DNA from 3 places in the Rhizobium sp. BK377 genome. Region 1 is predicted to be linked to each of the others. Evidence: predicted binding sites of a transcription regulator. Region 1 holds the regulator's gene; each other region holds the start of a gene.
What was found. The regulator LexA, encoded in region 1, represses DNA repair genes until DNA is damaged. The targets are predictions, from matches to a motif close to TGTTCNNNNTGTGTTCNG.
Positions count from the first base shown of each region.

Region 2: the regulator LexA is predicted to act here: its motif matches at 2,118-2,135, upstream of FHT92_RS29375 (ImuA family protein).
Region 3: the regulator LexA is predicted to act here: its motif matches at 4,159-4,176, upstream of FHT92_RS06700 (DNA recombination protein RmuC).

Region 1 is NZ_JACIAC010000001.1:97,593-103,130, reverse strand. It holds gene FHT92_RS00470 (ComEC/Rec2 family competence protein) at 1-2,390, shown strand, start outside; gene lexA (transcriptional repressor LexA) at 2,371-3,096, opposite strand; gene FHT92_RS00460 (VOC family protein) at 3,292-4,179, shown strand; gene kdsA (3-deoxy-8-phosphooctulonate synthase) at 4,176-5,021, shown strand; gene eno (phosphopyruvate hydratase) at 5,163-5,538, shown strand, end outside.
Region 2 is NZ_JACIAC010000005.1:358,829-364,366, forward strand. It holds gene FHT92_RS21325 (DNA polymerase Y family protein) at 1-1,241, opposite strand, end outside; gene FHT92_RS29375 (ImuA family protein) at 1,153-2,097, opposite strand; gene FHT92_RS21330 (metallopeptidase family protein) at 2,260-2,697, shown strand; gene FHT92_RS21335 (DUF1737 domain-containing protein) at 2,699-2,905, opposite strand; gene FHT92_RS21340 (HpcH/HpaI aldolase/citrate lyase family protein) at 2,905-3,810, opposite strand; gene FHT92_RS21345 (hypothetical protein) at 3,924-4,160, shown strand; gene FHT92_RS21350 (VOC family protein) at 4,270-4,689, shown strand; gene leuD (3-isopropylmalate dehydratase small subunit) at 4,822-5,430, shown strand; gene FHT92_RS21360 (pyridoxal-phosphate dependent enzyme) at 5,493-5,538, opposite strand, start outside.
Region 3 is NZ_JACIAC010000001.1:1,351,330-1,356,867, reverse strand. It holds gene FHT92_RS06710 (methyl-accepting chemotaxis protein) at 1-1,716, opposite strand, end outside; gene FHT92_RS06705 (ribokinase) at 1,961-2,860, opposite strand; gene FHT92_RS06700 (DNA recombination protein RmuC) at 2,904-4,127, opposite strand; gene FHT92_RS06695 (globin-coupled sensor protein) at 4,320-5,538, shown strand, end outside.

The DNA of each region.
Region 1 (5,538 bases):
TTGGTGAGAAAATGGATTTTGCAGGCATTGCTCCGCGCGCCATTGTGACGCAATCGGCTCGGACGCAGGTTGCGATCCCATTTCGATCGAGATTGGCGACTGTTGCGAAACGATACGTCGGGTCGTCCATGCGGATGGCCGCCGAAGAGACCGATCACGGTCGCCTCATCCTCATCTCGCCGGTCTTCCTTGGTGCGGGTGCCGCGACCTGGTTTCTGGCAGCTTCGGATTTTCCGGCCGTCTCCCTCGGTCTCTGCCTGCTTGCGCTTGTTCTCGCTGTTGCGCTTTGCGGCCATGCCCGCACCAAATTGCGGGCGACGCTCCTCGCACTGCTTCTCTTTGTCGGCGGAATGCTCTCGGCGCAGATCGAAACATGGCGGGCAAAGACCCTGATCCTCGATTCAGCCGTAACGACAACGGTAACCGGCCGGGTCGAACGCCGAGAAGGCTACGGCCAAGGGCGCTGGCGTTATATTCTCGACGTCACCGGTACGGATGCTCCCGAGCTCAAGCGTCCGCCCGAACGCATCTCCGTGCTGGTCCGCGGCGCCACCCAGCCGTTCGAACTCGGCGACGTTATCGAGGGCAGGGCGCGCATCACGCCTCCGGCCGGACCGGCGCTCCCACATCTCAACGATTTCGCCTTCAGCGCCTATTTCGATGGCATTGGTGCGAACGGCTTCTTCTATGGCGCGCCGAAGAAGGTTGCGGAACAGCCGGAGCAAGCGGGTTCGGTCGCCGGGATCGTTCTGGAACGGCTCTACAGCCTGAGAACCGGCATCGGCGATCGGATTCGCTCTACGCTGCCTGGCGACACCGGGGCCTTTGCCGCTTCACTTGTCACCGACGAGAGACGGGCGATCTCGGATGAAACGACGGAAGCGCTGCGGCAATCCGGCCTTGCGCATATCATCGCGATCTCCGGTCTCAACATGGCGCTCTCCGCCGGCATCTTCTTTGTCGGCCTCCGCGTCATTCTCAGCCTGTTTCCCGGCATTGCCCAGGCATGGCCGACCAAGAAGATCGCGGCGGCCGGCGCGCTCGCTGCGGTGACGGCCTACTATCTGATCTCGGGTTTTGCCGTCTCCGCCGAACGCGCCTTCATCATGATGGCGATCATGCTGGTAGCCGTCTTCTTCGACCGTCCGTCGATCAGTCTCAGAAACGTGGCGCTTTCCGCTCTCGTGATCCTCGCCGTCTCGCCATCGGAAGTGCTCGGACCAAGCTTCCAGATGTCTTTCGCCGCGACGCTTGCCCTGGTTGCCGGCTACGATCTCTGGAAGGGGCGCCCGATGCGGGAGAATGCCTTTGCCAAGCTGCCGATCATGAAACCCTTCTTCGTCGTCGGCGGATTCTTCGGGGGCGTCTTCCTGACGTCGTTGATCGGTGGTTTCTCGACGGCACTGTTTTCGATCGAGCATTTCCACCGCCTGACTGCCTATGGCCTGCCGGCAAATCTCGCGGCTATGCCGGTTATTTCCTTCATCGTCATGCCGGCCGGGATGCTGGCGATGCTGCTGATGCCTTTTGGCCTTGATGGTCCGGTATGGCAGGTTGCAGGCTTCGGGCTTGATCTGGTGATAAAAATCGCAACGACGGTATCGGGCTGGGGTGGCAATATTGATGTGGGCCGCTTGCCCGGTTGGTACTTCCCGGCAGCCGTCTTCGGCTTTCTGCTGCTGACCCTGCTCAGAACCCGTCTGCAGCACATGGGAACCGCAATTGTGGCGGTCTCAACGCTTGCTGTAGTGCTGCTTCCGTCACAAGCGATGCCCGACATCGCCATTTCCGAAGATGGCGGCCTAGTCGCTATAATCGACGGACAGGCGATGGCTTCGAACCGTGAAAAGCCGCCCGCCTTCATCTTCGAACAATGGCAGAGGGCACTTGCGATCGAAGAGCATCAGAAGCCGGTTATGCTCCAAGTTGCCAAGGCGCCACCCACTGCGCCAGACGGCAAAAGGCTGCAGCTCTCGCCAGAACAACAGGATGAAGCGAGAGAGGCGATGAAACAGTCAGTTGCCACCGGTCGCCCTTCACGCTTCTCCTGCCTGAAGAGCGCCTGGTGCACCGCCTTGCTCGGCAATGGAAAGAAACTGACCGTCATCGACAATGCTGCCTATCTCGGGCCCGCCTGTGATACGGCTGATATTGTCGTGACCGCTGTTCGATTGCGCTTCGACCGTTGCCGTTCCGGCGCGCTGCTCTTTACCGGCGAAACGCTGCGCAAGACGGGTTCTGTTGAACTTCGATTCACCGATAAAGGAGCGGAGGTCGCAATCGCATTCGACACATTGCGGCGCCCTTGGATGCGCCACCGCGCCTATGACTGGCGCAGCAACACATTCGCAGACGCCAGCCTGTCGCCGGTCAGTGATAGCGGCGAATGAGGCCGACGAGCTTGCCCTGGACCTTGACACGGTCCGGTGGAAAAATGCGGGTCTCGTAAGCAGGGTTTGCTGCCTCGAGCGCAATCGATGCGCCCTTGCGGCGGAAGCGCTTGAGCGTGGCTTCCTCGTCATCGACCAGCGCGACGACGATATCGCCCGGATTGGCGGTGCTGCCATTGCGGATAATAACCGTGTCGCCATCGAAAATCCCGGCTTCGATCATCGAGTCGCCGCGAACTTCGAGGGCATAATGCTCGCCTGAACCCAGCATATCGGCGGGAACGGTGATGTCATGCGTATTGTTCTGGATTGCCGAGATCGGAACACCGGCAGCGATGCGGCCCATGACGGGAACGGAGACCGCATTGCTGTTATCGGCCGCGGGTGCGGGCTTTGCCGAGGCAGGAGGTGCCACCGGCTGGGGTTTGCCAAGACTGCCCTCGATGACGCTCGGCGAAAAGCCGCGCCGCTGCTGCAGGCTTGGGTTATAGGCTTCCGGCAATTTGATGACTTCGAGCGCACGAGCCCGGTTCGGAAGCCGGCGAATGAAACCGCGTTCCTCGAGCGCCGTGATCAGCCGATGGATACCGGATTTTGAGGCCAGATCCAGAGCGTCCTTCATTTCGTCGAAAGACGGCGGAACGCCTGACTCCTTCATCCTTTCGTGAATGAAAAGAAGGAGTTCCTGTTGTTTGCGCGTAAGCATGGCGTCTAACCCCATCTTGAAACAAATCCAGAACGGACACTATATGTTCCATATGTGTTCTGCAAGTAGCTAAATTTTCGTAAAACTTCTGTTCATTCTGTCGAGAATTTTATTTTTCTTGGCCCCCAAGCCTTCCCGGCCTTGTCTCATGGCGCTTGCTGAAGCACATCTCCTTGTAGTTGCTGGAGGGAACTGATGAGCCAAGAAACGCTTCCGATCGATCATCTCGTTTTGCCGGTTACCGATATTGATCTTGCGCGCGAAAGGCTGGGCAAGCTTGGCTTTACCGTCGCGCCCGATGCCCGACATCCCTTTGGCACGGAAAATGCCTGCGTTTTCTTCGCCGATAAAACCTATATCGAGCCGTTGGGTGTGGCGAGTGTGGAGGAAAGCGAGGAGACGGCGCGTGAGGGGAATGTTTTTACTGCCCGCAACCAGGCTTTCCGCTTCCGCTGCGGCGGCGAGGGACTGTCCGCCATCGCCTTCGCGACAGCGGATGCGAGGCATGAACATGCTCGGTTCGCGAGGGACGGCATAAGTGCAGGTTCTGTGCTGCAGTTCGAACGTCCTGTGAAAATGCCTGATGGTACCGAAAGCGTTGCCGGCTTTCGGCTCGCTTTTGCCGGCGATCTCCGGGCGCCGGATTTCTTTCTCTTCGCTGTCGAGCGCGTCAACCCGCTTCCTGCCGACCGCAGCGCGCTGGAGACTCATGCCAACGGCGTGACAAACATTGCCGAGATTGTTCTCACCGCGCAGGAGCCGGCAGCCTTCAGCGAGTTCGTTCGCACGGCCGCAAAAGCTGCCTCTGCGGAGGAAACGAGTTTCGGGCTGGACGTCCCTACCGGAAAAGCGAAAATCAGCCTGATGACCCCTGAGGGGCTGGAGGCCTACTACGATCTGGTGATACCGGATACCGATCGCGGCCTGCGCGGCCGGGCCGTCCTCTTTGCCGTCGGCGATCTGGCCGTGACAGAAGCGCATTTGGCTGCTAACGGGGTGACCTATACACGCAAGGGCAACCGTATTCTGGTGAAGCCCACGCCCGGACAGGGCGTGCTCTTCGCCTTCGAGGAAACATCATGAGCTCCACTACCAATGCAGAGGTCCGGATCGGCGAAGGCGCTGGCCAGGTTCTGTTTTCCAATTCCGCCAAGCTTTCGCTCATCGCAGGCCCGTGCCAGATGGAAAGCCGCGAGCATGCTTTCATGGTTGGTGGCACGCTGAAGGAGTTGTGCGCCAAGCTCGACATCGGCCTCGTCTACAAGACCTCCTATGACAAGGCGAACCGTACCTCTATTTCCGCCAAGCGCGGTATCGGCTTGGAAAAGGCAATGGAAGTTTTTGCCGATCTCAAGAAGGAGTTCGGCTTTCCCGTCCTGACGGACGTTCACACGGCAGAACAATGCGCTGTTGTCGCCGAAACCGTCGATGTACTACAGATTCCAGCCTTCCTCTGCCGCCAGACGGATCTTCTGGTTGCCGCGGCCAAGACGGGTCGTGCCGTCAATGTCAAGAAGGGCCAGTTCCTCGCCCCCTGGGACATGAAGAACGTGCTGGGCAAGCTGAATGCTAGCGGCAATCCGAATGTATTGCTCTGCGAGCGAGGCGTTTCCTTCGGCTACAATACTCTGGTGTCCGATATGCGCTCCCTGCCGATCATGGCGGGGATGGGCGCTCCTGTGATCTTTGATGCCACCCATTCCGTTGCTCAGCCGGGTGGGCAGGGCGATTCCTCCGGTGGCCAGCGCGAATTCGTCGAAACGCTGGCGCGCGCGGCAGTCGCCGCCGGTGTCGCGGGTATTTTCATCGAAACCCATGAGGATCCGGACAACGCTCCTTCCGATGGCCCGAACATGGTCTATCTCAAGGAGATGCCACGGCTTTTGGAAAAGCTTCTCGCCTTCGACGCGGTCGCCAAGGGCTGACAGTCAACAGCCTGACATGATCGTGCTATAGCGACGATGGGACATGCACTTCGGAGGCGCCGCAAAGTGCCATTGTAATTTGCGCACCTTTGATTAAGACGGTTTCAAACGATTTATCCATCCACCGAGCAGGAAAAAATCATGACTGCAATTACCGATATCATCGCCCGCGAGATTCTCGATAGCCGTGGCAACCCCACCGTCGAAGTCGATGTCTATCTCGAAGACGGCAGCATGGGCCGTGCGGCTGTTCCCTCGGGAGCTTCGACTGGCGCGCATGAAGCCGTCGAACTGCGCGACGGCGGCAAGCGCTATCTCGGCAAGGGTGTCGAAAAGGCTGTCGAAGCCGCAAATACCGAGATCTTCGACGCGATCGGCGGCATCGACGCTGAAAATCAGATCCAGATCGACAAGATCATGATCGAGCTTGATGGCACGCCGAACAAGTCGCGCCTCGGCGCCAATGCCATCCTCGGCGTTTCGCTCGCCGTTGCCAAGGCCGCCGCGCAGGCCTCCG
Region 2 (5,538 bases), on a different contig from region 1:
GCGCTTCCCTGCTCCGTCTTCCGCAATGCCGGAAGGTTCTCCATTGCCGGCACCGTCATCACGGCACGCTCCGGCACATGGCTCTCGCGAAGCTGGAAGCTTTGCAGACAGTCCGGACCAAGCCGGGCCGCGACACGGTCGACAAAGCTCGAAAGCGAGATCTCCCCCTGGCCGTTCCCTTCGAAATCACCCTGCGCGTCGTTGAATGAATCATGCCGTAGCACATTCAGGCGCAGGATCTCGAAACCATAGCCGGCATCGATATCGTCATAGATCACCTGCAGACGCTCGGAAAACAGCCCGGCGACGAGCTTTGGTTCGCGAAGTGGTCGTGAGGCGCCGACGGAAATGCGGAAAACCCTGCCATCGACACGAAACAGCACCAGCTCGAACACCCGCCCGCCGGCGCCACGCGCCTCCAGGGACGGCTTCAGCGACACGGCGATTTGGCCGGTGACGGCAAGAATCTGTTCTTCCGTTCCAACCGGCTCGACCAGACGGCGTTCGGATGAGAGGCTGGGGACAGGAAGCCGGGGCGAGATCGGCTCCTCCTCGCGACCCAGCGCCTGATCGAGACGCAGAAGCAATGTCGGCCCGAAGCGGCGGGTCAGCGGCGCCCGAGGCGCATGGATGACGTCGCCAACATATTTGAGGCCAAGTTTCTTCAGGGCATCGACGGTCAGGTCCTCCAGCCGCAAGGCCGAGACGGGCAGCGGCATCAGCATGCGCTCCGTTTCCTCATCCTCCACCACGCCGCCCTGCCCGAAGCGGGAAACGGCCCAGGAAAGACCCGGCGAAGAGGAGATCGCACCGCGCGCATCGAGCCCCATATGGAAGAGCCGCGACAGGATATCCTTGAGAAGCACCTTCTCACCACCGAAGAGATGGGCACAGCCGGTAATGTCGAGAAACAGCCCGTCCTTGCCGTCGAGCGCTACCATCGGCGTATAGCGATCGCACCAGTCGGCGATCGCTTCCAGCAGCCGGCGATCGGCCGCAGGATCCTCTTCTACGACATCGAGCGCCGGATACATGGCGCGCGCTTCGGCAACACCCTGTTCCTTTCTCAGCCCCAGCTTCTCGGCGAACTCGTCCAGCGCCGTCAGCCGCATGGCATTGCTGAGCTTGCCGGAACAGACGAGGGGTGCCGCTTCAGGACGCCCTTTCGAACGCCAGGAGAGCCCCCACCGTCTGCGGGCGATGCGGTCCGTTGGCAGATGCGGAAAGCTGAGCGCCAGAATGCGCTGACTGTTCGCCTGGAGGGCGAGCGAAGCTTGGTTCGTCGATAGGGTGAAATTCGCGTTCATGGGGGTTCCACTCCAGAAGAAAGGAAAGCGGGGCCGGATTGCGACTCTTCTCCAGCGTGAGACGGAAAATCGGATTGCCGATGCTGCCGGAAAGCTTCGATCCGTCCGGCAGCGGCCGCAGGTCAGATGGCGCCGGCTCGACATGCAGACGGAAAGCGGCACTGCTCGCCTCCTCCTCCCCGGCCTGACGGACGAGAAAGAGCGGACGCCGGACGGCGCGTGCCCTGAGACTGAGTCGGCGGCTTTCGGTCAGGCCGAAATGCAAGGGATTGCCGCGCACTTCAAAGACGACGGCCGAGAAGGCAGCACATTCAAGGGCCGCTTCCGCCAGCCAGAGCGCATCCTCCAGTTTGCGCGGCGCGGCATGGAAAAACCTTTCCGGCTTCAGCCCGAAATCCTTCAGCCCCGGAGCATAGGGACGACCTGCCTCCAGTGTGCCGACGGCATCACCGATCCAGAGCAGCGGCAGCAGCCTGCCGGCATCCTCTTCCTGCTTCTGCAGTCGCGCCGCAATGGCCATCGCCAGACCGCTTACCGCCCCTGCATGGCCGGAACGCGCCGCACGGAATTCGGTAATCGCATCGAGCTGCAGGCCGCCTTCCAGGGCCTCATCGAACGGTTGAATGCCAAAAGACAGCCGAGGCAGAATGCAATCCTGCCGTCTCTCGCATCCTTCCGAGAGGGCTTCCCGTTCCGCCGCGGCCAGCGCCGGCGCGGATTTTCCCTCCAGTCGAGCAATGGTTTCGCGGAGCGCAAAAAGCCGCTCGCGCGCCAGGGCGGTCTGCGCCATGGCGTTCTCTCCATCCGTCTTGTTCCTGTTATGTTCTTATAGATTCCAGAGCTCTAATGAAGAGTCAACGGCCATTTTATAAGAATTTATTCCTGCCTTTGATTCCGCACTCGAAAATCGGCGATAAAGGCTCTATATGGGCCGGCAAAGGAAGGAATATTCATGGCCCACATAGACCGGAGCGATGATTGGCGGGACCGCCATGCGCCGACGATCAGCGCCTTCGAGTCGCTGGCAATGGACGCATACAGCCATCTGCCGGACGAATTTCGCAAGCTGACGACCAATCTGACCATCGAAATCGAAGACTTCCCCGATGACGAAGTTTTCGAGGACATGGCGCTGGAAACGCCCTTCGACCTGCTCGGCCTTTTCGAGGGCCGCGGCATTTCGGAGCGCTTTACCGTGGAAACCGGCGAAATGCCGAACCGCATCCGCCTCTATCGCCGTCCGATCCTCGATTACTGGGCCGAAAACGACGAAACGCTGGGTGATATCATCACCCATGTGCTGATCCATGAGATCGGTCACCACTTCGGCCTCAGCGACGACGACATGGAACGCATTGAGGCAAGCGCCGAAGAAGCGGCCGAACGCTGATTTATTGTTCGGACAGCTTCATGTCCGGGTGATAATCCTTGCCCTCGACCTCCTTGACCACGGCCTGGCCACACTGCATCTGGCCGGTCGCAGCGTTGAAGGCATAGGTGGGCGAACCGGACAGCGACCAGCCCTTGTTCAGCGCCGCCGTCACCTTGTGGCAGAAGGAAGCGTCGTCGGGACCGGTCAGGAAGCGGTAGAGTTTCATCAGGCGGGCTTTCTTGCGGAAATCAGGTGCGCTTTATGGACCAGAGCTTCGGCCTGGACAAGATGCAGCCGCTCGATCATCCGCCCGTTCACATTGATGACGTTGAGCCCTTCTGCAGCTGGATCGGCAAAGGCGGCAATGATTGCCTCCGCCTCCGCAATCTCTTCTGCGTCAGGCCCGAAATACCGGTTGGCGGCTTCGATCTGCGCTGGATGGATCAGCATCTTGCCCACAAAACCCATGCCGCGGCCCTGCCCGCATTCGGCGTCGAAGCCATCGGCATTCCGGAAATCGTTGAAGACGCTGTCCAGCGCATCGAGTCCATGGGCCTTGACCGCCAGAATGACCTGCATCAGCCACGGCACGAGATAAGTCCGCCCGGTCTGCGGCAGAACCCCTGTTTCCTTGCGCAGGTCGTTGAGGCCGACGACGAGGCAATCGAGCCGCGATCCCGGCGTGCGGCCGGATTCGGCGATCGCTGCGGCATTCAGCACGCCGCGCGGCGTCTCGATCATCGCCCAGATGCGCAACTCCTCCGGCGCATAGGCCTCGGCAAGCAGATCACTGATTGCCATGACGTCCTGCGCTTCGTCCACCTTCGGCAGGAGAACAGCATCGGGCGATAATGCCTTTATCAACTCCAGATCCGCCAGTCCGAATCCGGATGACAAAGAATTGATGCGGATGATCCTTTCCTTACCCTCAAGCGGCGGATCGGCAAAAAAAGCTTTCAGATTGTCGCGCGCTTCCGCCTTCTTCTCAGGCGCGACGGAATCCTCGAGATCGAGAATAACCGCATCGCAATCAAGGGAATGGGTCTTTTCAAGTGCACGCGCGTTGATGGCGGGTACGCTCAGTACCGAGCGGCGCAGACGCAGGGAACGAAGAGGTGGTGTTCGGCTCATGGACCATTAGTGCCAAGCTTCGTAAAGCCTCGCAAGACAACAAAAAGCCATGCTTGGCTTGCAGAGATGAAAAAGAAGGACCACATTCCTTTCCGTAGAAAGGTCTATAACCAATGCAGAACATTCGCTCCATCTTCTTCATGCTTGCTGGCGCCACCGTCTTCGTGGCCATGCTGCTTCTCACCTTCTCGGTCACGCTCGCCGTCGGCGGCATCCTGACCGTGCTCATGGTCGGCCGCGCCCTTTCGATGAAGATGAAGCCCGCTCCCGTGCGCGCCCGCGCTCGCGCTGACGGCAAGCGCGAAATGCGCATCTGGAATGACGGCCGCGGCACGATCATCGATCTCTGATCGCTTTTCGCTGAAATTCTGACCGACATTGTCGGCTCACACTCCCATGCTACGTCCTTGAAGCAGCCGAGCATTCAGCCGGCACTTCAAAAACGAATGGAGGACGAGCATGGACGCGATGGAGAGCAACCAGGCCAAGATGCCGCCGGTCAAGAATGGCCTGCTTCCCTATCTGACGGTCGATGGCGCGGCAAAGGCTGCGGAATTCTACAAGAAGGCTTTCGGCGCCGAACAGGCCTATATCGTGCCGCCCGACGAGAGTGGCCGCACGATGCATGTGCACCTTTATATCAACGGCAGTTCCCTCATGCTGTCGGATGCCTATCCGGAATACGGCCATCCCTTCAAGGGCCATGAGGGCTTTGCCATCCAGCTGGTGATCGACGATATCGATTTCTGGTGGGATCGCGCGGTGGCTGCCGGCGCCGAAGTGGTCATGCCGGTCGAACTGATGTTCTGGGGTGACCGCTACGGCCAGCTTCGTGATCCGTTCGGTGTGCTCTGGGGTCTGAACGCACCGTCCAAGTAGAGGTCGCGCAATCGGCAGGCCGCGGGAAACGTCGCGCGGCCTCCATCAGCGAAAGATTCTTCTTCATTTCGGCGGAAAACTGGAATAGATGCAAAATCAGAAAGTACGTTTTGCTGAAATGGAGCATGGGTCATGGATAAATTCGTGAAGCTCACGGGCGTCGCAGCGCCCCTGCCGGTCGTCAACATCGATACCGACATGATCATTCCGAAGGACTATCTGAAGACCATCAAGCGTACCGGCCTTGGCAAGGGTCTTTTCGCCGAAGCCCGCTACAACGAAGACGGTTCCGAAAACCCTGATTTCGTACTGAACAAGCCGGCTTATCGCGAGGCGAAGATCTTGGTTGCCGGCGACAATTTCGGCTGCGGCTCCTCGCGTGAGCATGCTCCGTGGGCGCTGCTCGATTTCGGCATCCGCTGCGTGATCTCCACCAGCTTCGCCGATATCTTCTACAACAACTGTTTCAAGAACGGCATCCTGCCGATCAAGGTCAGCCAGGAAGACCTCGACAAGTTGATGGACGACGCCGAGCGTGGTTCCAACGCCATTCTGACCGTCGACCTCGAAAACCTCGAAATCACCGGCCCGGATGGCGGCTCGATCAAGTTCGATCTCGACGAATTCAAGCGCCACTGCCTGCTGAACGGTCTCGACGATATCGGCCTGACCATGGAAAAGGGCACAGCGATCGACGAGTTCGAAAAGAAGAACGCCGCTTCGCACCCCTGGGCTGCCTGAGTCTAATGCGTTACCCTATCGATCAAGCCGGGCTTTCACCCGGCTTTTTTCTTTGCCCGATCTCAGAGAAACTTCTCTTTCCAGACATCAAGCTTTTCGAGTGACACG
Region 3 (5,538 bases), 1.3 Mb from region 1:
GCGCGAAACTTCCGTCGAGGACTGTTCGATGCCGTGCATGGAGGCAATCGCCTTCTTGACGACTTCACCTGACTTCTCGGCGTCTTCGCAGGCGAGATTGACATTGTCGGCCGCCGTACGGGCATTCTCGGCGCTGGAATTGACCTGGGCAGTCAGCTCGTTGAGCGCCGCTGCCGTCTCTTCGAGGCTCGCCGCCTGCTGCTCGGTACGCTTGGCAAGATCAGAGGCGCTGTTGCTGATTTCACCTGTGCCGGAGCCGATGTTGACGACGCTGAGGTTCATCGTGTTGATGGTTTCCTCAAGGCTTGCAAGAGCGGCATTGAAGTCCTGCTTGAGCTTGCCGTATTCGCCGGGGAATTCCTCTGTGATGCGGTGGCCGAGATTGCCCTGTGACAGTTCGGAAAGGCCCGCGCCGACGATCGAGACGATGTGACGCTGCAGGTTGACCGATTGTTGGCGTTCCGATTCCGAGCGGCCGCGTTCGGTTTCGGCCGCAAGGCGCTGGCTGTCCGCCTCGGCTTCGAGGCGCCGCGTATCCGCAAGCGCGAAGCGGAAGCCTTCGAGAGCCTTGGCGACCGAGCCGATTTCGTCGGCACGGTTCTGGCCGGCGACCGTCTCGTCGTATTTTCCGTCGCTCAGCCCCTTGACGCTGGAAACGAGACCGGCGAGCGGACGCTGAACAAGCGTGCGGACGGCGAAATAGAGCGCGAGCAGCACGGCTCCGAGCACGATGATGCCGTTGATGACCATCATGAAGGTCTGGTCCTGAACCGGCGCATTCATTGCCGTGTGCGGGACGTCGACCAGCACGACCCAGTTGGCGTTCAGGCCGGGTACGGCGAAGGGATAGACAACGCGGTCGAATGGATCGAGGCCGTCGAAGCTCAGGTTCTTGACGAGGCCGACCTTCATGGACGAAAGCGCAGCCTTTACGTCAGCCGAGCCGGGATTGTCGCCATAAGGCTTGGACATCAGGTTGGGCAGCGGAGCAACGATCCAGTTGCCGTTCTGGGCGATCAGCGTCACGCGGCCGGAGCCGAAGGGGCGCAGTGCCTGCACCTTGTCAGTGAGCGACTTCAGCGAAATATCGACGCCTTCCACACCGATCATCTTGCCGCCGGACATCACCGGATAGGCAATCGAGGTCAGCAGGGTCGGAACGTCGGTGCCCTCGGCGAGGTAGGGCGCCGTGATTGCGCCCTTACCGCTATCGGCAGCAAGCTTCCACCATTCGGCAGTGTAATCGTTTTCGAAGGTCGAGAACTGGATGTCGCCGGTCCTGTTCTTCGACCAGTAAGGCGTGAAGGCGCCAACCTTGTTGGTGCCTTCGTCGTTGTTGTTGGCGATTTCCGTAGTCTTGCCATCGAATGCGCCGAGCTGTTCGCAGAACCAGCTGCCGAAGGCGAAAGCGTTCTGTTCGAGGTTGGATTTCAGAATGCTGATGATGCCCTTGCGGTCGAGGATCTTGCCTTCATGTCCGCGCCCGACGACGCCCGACATGGTACGGGCAGCGCTCGCCAGCTCGCCGACATTAGCGGCAATCTCATTGGCGATCGACTTGGCTTCCGAGTTTGCCTGATCGAGCGTGAGGGTCTGAACGCGATTGCGAGTCTGATCGATGAGGAAGAGGTTTGAAGCGACAAGCACCAGTGCGATGGCAACACCGGTAATGACGATAAGTTTCGCCGCAAGCGATTTCATTCTGAAAATGAACATGTGTTCCTCGGGCAAGGACGCGCCGAAGGGCCATTCTTCGGCACAGCGGGTAAGGCGTCGCTCCATCATGGAGCAGCCATAAATAGGGGCGAACCACTATCGCGGATGGACGAGGTTCGATCACCGGAATGATCGCCAGAAATCTCTTAAATTTGAATGAAATTCGCTGTATTTCGGCCGCAAAACCAGGGCGCCACCCCAAAATGAGGGTGCCGTTTCATCGACTGTTCGTGGTTAGATCAGATTATAGTCTGTCTGCGACTTCGGCGGCGAGCGGTATGGAGGGTTGTGCTCCCGCCTTCAGGCAGGCGAGCGAGCCGGCGACCGCTGCACGACGGAGAGCCGAGTTGAAATCCAGCCCTTCATCGAGGCTTGCTGCGAAGTAGCCGCAGAACGTATCGCCGGCGCCGACCGTGTCGACGGGTTCGATGACGAGGCCCTGTGCACGCGCGATCTGACCATCCCGGATCGCGATGACGCCATCGCCGCCGAGCGTGACGATCAGGGTCTGGGCGGTCTCGGCATGCAGGCGCTCCAACGCCGCCTCACGATCGCCAGCACTCATGTTCTCCTGTCCCGCCAGCCGCTCGAATTCGGTCTCGTTGGCAATGACGATATCGGCCAGCCGGCCGAGGCGCGGCGCATCCGGAATGAGCGGGGCAAGATTGAGAATGCTGGTGATGCCCTTGGCGCGAGAGGCGGCAAGCGCCCGCTCGACCGCCACGACCGGAACCTCGAGCTGCAGCATCAGAATATCGCCCTCGTTCATGGCATCGACGGCAGCCTCGGCATTGTCGCCGTTCACCTCGCCGTTCGCGCCGGGAATGACCGCGATCATGTTCTCGCCGTCGCCGCCGACGAGAATGAGGGCTGTGCCGGTCGGTCCGTCGACATGGCTGACGCGGGAAAGATCGGTGCCGGCGCCGTCGAGCAGTTCGAGCGCACCTTCGGCAAACGTATCCTTGCCGACAGCGCCTGCCATATGGACATAACGGCCTGCCCGCCGGGCGGCGAGTGCCTGATTTGCGCCCTTGCCGCCGGCAGCCGTTGCAAAGCTGTTACCGGCAACTGTCTCGCCGGGCTTCGGCAGGCGCTCGGTGGTGGCGATAAGGTCCATGTTGATGGAGCCGAAAACTGTGATCATGGCATGTCTGTCCTTGCTTCGGGTCGCGACACTGCCGAAGCGATCACTCCTCGTCAACTACCCTGAGCTTGAGCAGGCCGGTCCTGCTTTCGACTGACTTCGCCAGCGGCTCGCTCACCTGCGCTTGCTTGCCGTCGCCGCCTGCTTCGAATTCCAGTGCCTCGATCTTCGCACCGCGCTTGGTGAGTTTGTCCGCCGAGGTGATGATCTGGTCCACATCGCGCTGCGTCTGCGAGAAGTGCCCCTGCAACTTGCGCACCCGCTCGTCCAGCCGGCCGAGATCATCCATCAGGAGGGCGACTTCGCCTTGGATGACATGCGCCTGCGCCCGCATGCGCTGGTCTTTCAGCACGGCCTGAATGACTTGGATCGACAGCATCAGGAGCGAAGGCGAGACGATAACGACGCGCGCGCGGTGAGCCTTCTGCACGATCGCCTCGAAATTTTCGTGAATTTCAGCAAAGATCGATTCCGAGGGAACGAAGAGAAAAGCCGTGTCCTGCGTCTCGCCCTGGATCAGATATTTCTCTGAAATATCCTTGATGTGAACTTCCATATCACGGCGAAACTGCTGACCGGCAAGTTTACCGGCATCCGTACTGCCTGCATCGCGGATCGCGTTCCACGCCTCGAGCGGAAACTTCGCGTCGATCACCAGCGGCGGTGCACCGTTCGGCATCCTGATCGTGCAGTCCGGTCGCGAGCCATTCGAAAGCGTCTGCTGGAAAGCATAGGCGCCCATGGGCAGGCCGTCTGCGACGATCGTCTCCATACGCGACTGGCCGAAAGCGCCACGCGTCTGCTTGTTGGAAAGAATGGCCTGCAGCCCGACGACATCCTTGGCGAGCGTTTGAATATTATTCTGGGCAATATCGATCACCGCCAGGCGCTCCTGCAGCTTCTGCAGGTTGTCATGCGTCGATTTGGTCTGCTCGGTCAGCGTCGAATTCATGCGCTGTGACATGCCGTCGAGGCGCTGGTTGATCGCATGGTTGAGCTCGGCCTGCCGTGCACCGAAGACTTCCGTCATGGTCGAGATGCGTCCCTGCATCTCCGCCTGTATTTTCAGAAGTTCTGCCATGCGCGCCTCGCTTTCGGCGGCGCGAAGATTGGCCTCTTCCGCTTCCTCGCGCCGGATGCCCGCATTGCGCAAGGCAAACACGATTGTCACGAGGATGAGAACGGCGAGTGCGCCTCCAGCAAGTGCAAGCACGCCGGGGCTCAGTATCGGCAAGGAAATGGTGAGTGAGTCGGATGTCGCGGTCATGCTGCACCATAACAAAATAAACGACAATATCCAGATCAAAACGTGAACAATCCACGCCGTATCACCGGTGGGAATGACGCTAATTAACTGGAGCGGAAGAAAAATTGGTCGCACGTTTAACGATTGCTAAACCATATTCGCCAAATCTGACGCTGCAATTTCCCTCCGCATCCGCGCCAGATAGAGATCCCCATGACTTCCCAGCAGACCAATAATGCCCTCAGGCAGCGCCTTGACTTCATTGAGCTTGACGATGAGGCACGCAAGAACCTGCGGGAGCTGCGGCCGGCGATCTCGGAACTTCTCGGCGACGCGCTCGACAAGTTCTACGGCAAACTTGCAAAGACGCCGGCGGTAGCAGGCTTCTTCTCCAATAAGGCCCATATGGGCCACGCCAAAAAGCGCCAGCAGGAGCATTGGGGCAATCTTTCGGGCGGCAATTTCGACGAGAGTTACGTGAATGGTGTTGCGGCCGTCGGTCGCACCCATGCCCGCATTGGTCTGGAGCCGCGCTGGTATATCGGCGGTTATGCGCTTGTCATGTCGGAACTCGTCCGTGGCCTGATGGAAAAGCAGTGGCCATCGCTCTTTGCCCGCCAGCAGGGAAAGGCGCTCGCCGAAAAGCTGACCGCCGTCATCAAGGCGGCAATGCTCGATATGGACTATTCCATCTCGGTTTACCTGGAAGCGCTTGATGAAAAGCGCCGCGTGCTGGAAGAAGAGCGCGCCCGGGCCGAAGCCGATCAGGCGCTGGCGCTGGAACATCTGCGCCGCGGCCTCGAAGCATTGTCGCGCGGTGACCTGGAAGCAACGCTACCCTCCGATCTGCCCGGCGATTTCCGCGGAATGGCAGAGGACTACAACAGGGCGGTCGGCGCGCTGCGTGATTCCTTTGCGTCGGTCCGCACGACGTCCGGCCACATTCTTGAAGGCGCCGATGTGATGTCCAAGGCCACCGACGATCTCGCCTTGCGCACCGCGCAGCAGGCAGCTGGCGTCGAAGAAAGCTCGGCGGCGCTGCAGCAGCTCTCCGTCAGCGTCAGCCAGACCGCTGCCAATGCCGAGAAGGCGTCAAGCGCCGTGCGGGAAACGCAGGAGAAGGCCAAGAATTCCGGCGAACTCGTCACCAGCGCCGTTTCGGCCATGGCGGGTATCGAGAAGTCCTCTACCGAAATCGCCAAGATCATCGGCGTCATCGACGAGATCGCTTTCCAGACCAACCTGCTGGCACTGAATGCCGGCGTCGAAGCTGCGCGCGCCGGCGATGCCGGTAAGGGCTTTGCGGTCGTCGCGCAGGAAGTACGTCAGCTTGCCCAGCGCACCGCCGATGCCGCCAAGGAAATCAAGAATCTGATCTCCCAAAGCTCGACGCAGGTGAACGAGGGCGTCAACATCGTCAGCAGCACGGGTG